One region of the Paenibacillus sp. V4I7 genome, then DNA from elsewhere that is predicted to be linked to it. Evidence: riboswitches for the same ligand, from Rfam matches in the RefSeq annotation. Region 1 holds a riboswitch; the other holds the start of a gene.
The links. Region 1 has a riboswitch for cyclic di-AMP ahead of QFZ80_RS36975 (APC family permease). Riboswitches for the same ligand answer to the same signal wherever they lie in the genome.
Positions count from the first base shown of each region.

Region 1 (2,477 bases):
CTGAAATTCCCTTTTCCTAAAACTTTAATGATTTCTTGCAAATGATGAAATTCTTTTGCTTTGTTTGCCTCGAGCTTCTTAATTAAAGATGTAAGTAAATTATGATTTACAGAGTCTGATAAATAAGTTACGGTCGTTCTTTTTGGTTGTTTTGTCCCCAAAATCAAGGTTTTCATGGTTAGTGTAGGGGATCTTAGCTCGTCGCGGATCAACGCCATATTGGTGTCCAAATCCTCATTAAATGCTACAAAAGAAGAATCAATGACGTTTTCATTTTGTGGAACATTTAGCGTTCTCCTAATCGTTGACGGAACAGGCTTGATAACAAAATTTCTTATAGGGTTATCGAGTAAGTATATGACTAAATTACCTTCCAATAAGCTGCTCATCTGCAAGTCGTAAGAAGCGTTTAATTTGCCATTAAATAGGCTTATTTGTTGCAGCCAATCACTGATTGGACTGGACTCCATCCAAGATAATAATTGATTCGTTTGTGAAAGGTTAACAAAGGGGCGAAAATAACAAAATACAACTTCCTTATCCAAAAGTTGTTTTCGTTCCATAACAAAATCGCTATTTGACTCAAATTGAAGTTTAAGTCTGGCTATATCCGTTGTTTCTGTCAGATTCATGTCATCACCTGAAAGTAGGTTTCCTTGGAAAACGGAAATTTATTCCTTACCCCTCAGAAGTGAATGGTTAGATGATTATGCAGTTCCTCATTTGTTTCTTGTACAGGAGTTAGAGTTACCATCATAATGCAATATTCTCCTTTACTTTGCTCCAATAATAACTCGGATCATTAACAAATGTTTAAAAAACCACGATGTAATAAGAGAACAGAAGAAAATCAATGAATCGTATGATTGTAAGCGAATTATTGAGTGAAAGTGGTGGTTGGAGTTATCTTTTTAAGTTTTTTCGATCCTTTACTATGCTGCAAGAAGAGAGTAGTATTCAACTCGTACGTTACAGTTGAATATTTCGCTTAATTTTCTTATTTAGAAAAGCGGGGGAACCATAAGATTCATGGGGTGAGTAAAGGTGCTTCAGTAGGGTACCTTTTAGGGCAGATTCTCGCGGCCCGAACCCGACAGCTAACCTCGTAAGCGACCGTGGGAAGGAGAACATGTGTATAAACACAAGGTCTATCCTTGTGTTTTTTTGCGTCCTAAAACGCAGTTTTCAGTCAGAGACTAGGTTTAATTGGAGGAAATAACACGAATGACAAGCGATTCATTAAAAAAAATTATGTTTGGCAAACCGCTCAAATCCAGCGAAATTGAATCAGAAAAATTGCCGGTTTGGAAAGGACTGCCGATTCTATCCTCGGATGCCTTATCGTCGGTCTCCTACGGGACAGAGCAGATTCTTTTAGAACTCGCGACCGTTGGGATTGCCGCTTTTGCGTTCTCTTTGCCCATTGCGATATCCATTATCGCTTTGATTATGCTTCTTGTTTTGAGCTACCGACAGGTGATTGAGGCGTATCCGCAAGGCGGCGGAGCCTATATGGTTACCAAAGAAAATCTAGGAATGGCATGGGGAAGATTGACAGGAGTTTCGCTGCTTATCGACTACACACTTACCGTTGCCGTTTCAATCTCTGCCGGCGTGCAGGCGATTACGTCAGCTTTTCCATCGGCGGTGCCGTATATTGTTCCGATTACTTTAATTCTTGTATGGATCATGGTTTGGCTTAATCTGCGAGGAACTTCAGAATCAGGTACGATTTTCGCTATTCCAACGTACTTTTTTATTCTTTGTATATTACTGCTAGTGGGCAAAGGCATATACGATATGCTGACAGGATCATTGAATACGCATCCTATTGCGTTTGCTCCGAGTTCAATGACGAGCTCATTAACGTTATTCGTCCTTTTAAAAGCATTTTCCTCCGGGTGTTCAGCCGTGACAGGGATCGAAGCCATCTCCGATGCCGTGCCGCATTTCCGCACACCGTCCGTAAAAAACGCGAAGCGTACGTTAGTATCCTTAGGGACACTTTTGGCTATCGTGTTTGGAGGAGTAACGATCTTAGCTTTGGGATATGGCATTGCACCTGATCCTAATGGTCATACATCCGTATTATCGATGGTAACAGAGCATGCTTTTGGTCGTGGAGCGATGTACTATGCAACTCAAATCGGTACCATGCTTATTCTAGTTTTGGCAGCCAATACTAGCTTCAACGGGTTTCCAATCTTAGCATCCATTATGGCACAGGATAAAAACTTCCCGCGTATGTTCTCATTCCGAGGAGACCGACTTTCGTTTCATTATGGTATTATCACACTCGGCGTACTGGCCAGTATTCTTCTTATTGGTTTCAAAGGTAAGACAGATGCACTCATTCCTCTATATGCGATAGGCGTGTTTTTATCTTTTACACTTGCGCAAGGCGGCTTGGTTCGTAAATGGTTGAAAGAGCGTGTGAAAGGTTGGATCGGAAAGCTGCTCATCAATGGTTTTGGCGG
Region 1 covers NZ_JAUSZD010000002.1:7,880,738-7,883,214, forward strand. Annotated here, with positions in the region: gene QFZ80_RS36970 (spore germination protein) at 1-632, opposite strand, end outside; cyclic di-AMP (ydaO/yuaA leader) riboswitch at 976-1,127, shown strand; gene QFZ80_RS36975 (APC family permease) at 1,225-2,477, shown strand, end outside.

Region 2 (2,477 bases), 840 kb from region 1:
GTAACCAGGTGATCCTTCGGATTTACCTGTGGATGCAACGCCTGCTGAATACGCAGTTAACTTCACATTCTTCAGGATTTGTTTATAACCAAAGGTAACACCGTTCTTCGAAACCTCATCCACACTAGGTGATGAAGACGAGAGAACAACCACAGGGTTTTTCGTACCTACGGACACAACTTTATTAATACTTTCTGTTTGTACTTCTTCACCCACAACTGCTTCCGCGACTAAAACACCATCTTCGAAAGTCTTTTCTTTCTTCTTCAAGAGTACGCCCTCTTTACCTTCTTGGACGACTTGCTCTTTGCCTTTGAGTAGCGATGCGTCGCTCTTCTTTTCCGTATCGAACGCAATCGGCTCAGTTACTTCCTCCGTCTCTTTTTTTACACGAACGATTTTGATTTCATCGCCCGAGCTCAGAGAGGCTGTCGGTTCGGGAGTTAAACGATCGTGCTCCCCAAGTGCAATATGTAAACGTTGCAATGCACTTTCTACCGTTCTTGCAGTTGTGTAAACAGTGGTGGTCTTTCCATCAGCAGTCAATTGAATCGGTGAGGCATGTTCGATGACAATTTTGTCTCCACCCTTGATTGTTGTCGTTGGCGCAGTAGAAATTTCATCGTGTTCACCAATCTTTATGGCTTGTTCATCCAGTAGGCGTTGCAGGACCCATTGCTTCGTATGCACAACGGTTTCTTGTCCATTCACAACCACGGATACGCTCTTGGTAGCCGTACCGTACAACAACACCAAAAACATGAAAGTCATTGCGATTGAAATTATGGCTAAGCTTAAAATCAAACGCAAGTTTTCATGCTTCCATCGCAATGCGAAGGACATGCTGGATGATCGTTTTACATGGGTCTCGCTAATAGAGATACTGCCCACTTCTTCGGTCCTCCTTCAAAGCCTCGCCGCCAGGTTACAGCATGATTAGATTTGACGCGACTAAGGTTTTTTAGTTTAACTTAACGTGTTCGCCATCAGCAGTACGGTGCTAAACCGCTGCCTTCTGGTCGTCCCACACCAGTTTGCCTATTCAACATTCATATGAATTCCGGGCAAATATTAGTCGTCCGAAATGTGTATAGCCCTTTATGAAGACAAAAAGCCAGCAAGAAGAGGACTCTTCTCGCTGGCTTAGTTTGTATAGTAAAATACACAAATAGCACGCACGACAATCGTTACCTCTCTTACGCTTACGAGGTTAGCTGACGGATTCGGACGTGAGAGTCGCCCTACTAAGAGCATACGAAGTATACTCAAAGATTCACCCCTGTTACTCACTCTGTTCACTCAAGAAGCACGCTTCTTCAGCTTACAGTGGTTCCCCCGTTCCCATAAATGGAACTCAGCGAATGGAAAAATGGCAAATTGGTTATTAAGTTATTATGAAAAGTATATTACGCTGTTAATCTTAACCTGTAAAGGGATTAACACCTACTAAAAAGGGCTAAATCGACTAAAATTCGCTTAAATGAACAATTAAATAGCTCTATTTCTACTTATATCTCACTTTAACGTACGTATACTAACTCTTTTCAACTTTTCACCCCAAAACTAGGCTTAAATTACAAATTTGTTTATAATGTTCGTATAGGAAAGTGATTCATAAATACCAATAATTTGCTAATCAGGGAGGCAATGAGATGGGCTCCATTCTACAAGTTGACTCTTTATATGGGGGATATTTACCAAAAAAACCCGTTCTTCATGACCTAACCTTTTCTATCCGTCAAGGTGAAATGATGGGTCTGATCGGACTTAATGGCGCGGGTAAAAGTACGACGATCAAAAACATTCTCGGCCTTCTTCAACCGCAAAAAGGATCCATTCGAATTAACGGTCTGACTTTAGCTGAAAATCCTTTGTCCTATCGTGCTACATACGCTTATGTACCCGAAAGCCCCGAGCTCTACGAAGAGCTTACGATCCGCGAACACCTTGAGCTAACCGCTATGGCCTACGGCTTGTCGAAGGACGACTATTTGGCTCGATCCAGCTCCCTTTTGGAGCAGTTTCAAATGAAGGACAAGCTGAACAGCTTCGCCAGTCATTTATCCAAAGGAATGAAACAGAAAGTCATGATTATGAACGCATTTCTGATCGAACCCTCGTTATATATTATCGATGAACCCTTTCTCGGCCTCGACCCATTAGCGATCCGTTCATTACTCGAATTAATGGTGAAAATGAAACATAAAGGAGCATCATTCCTCATCTCATCGCATATTTTGTCAACCATTGAAAAATATTGCGATAATTACGTTGTCCTTCATCGAGGTCGTATGGTTGCTCAGGGTGATTTAGTCGAATTACGCGGGCAAACCGAACTCCCTGGAGCGTCACTAGACGACATTTTCTATAAGCTTGTACAAGGGGACTCTTTATGAGCAATATGGATATCAACACCCGTGCCTTATGGCAGCAAAGATTCGAACATTATATGAAGGAATCCATGGGCTATTGGCAAT
Region 2 covers NZ_JAUSZD010000002.1:7,041,719-7,044,195, forward strand. Annotated here, with positions in the region: gene QFZ80_RS32975 (resuscitation-promoting factor) at 1-891, opposite strand, end outside; cyclic di-AMP (ydaO/yuaA leader) riboswitch at 1,185-1,370, opposite strand; gene QFZ80_RS32980 (ABC transporter ATP-binding protein) at 1,653-2,396, shown strand; gene QFZ80_RS32985 (ABC transporter permease) at 2,393-2,477, shown strand, end outside.
Region 2: linked by a shared signal. The riboswitch ahead of QFZ80_RS32975 (resuscitation-promoting factor) and the one ahead of QFZ80_RS36975 (APC family permease) in region 1 are both predicted to bind cyclic di-AMP.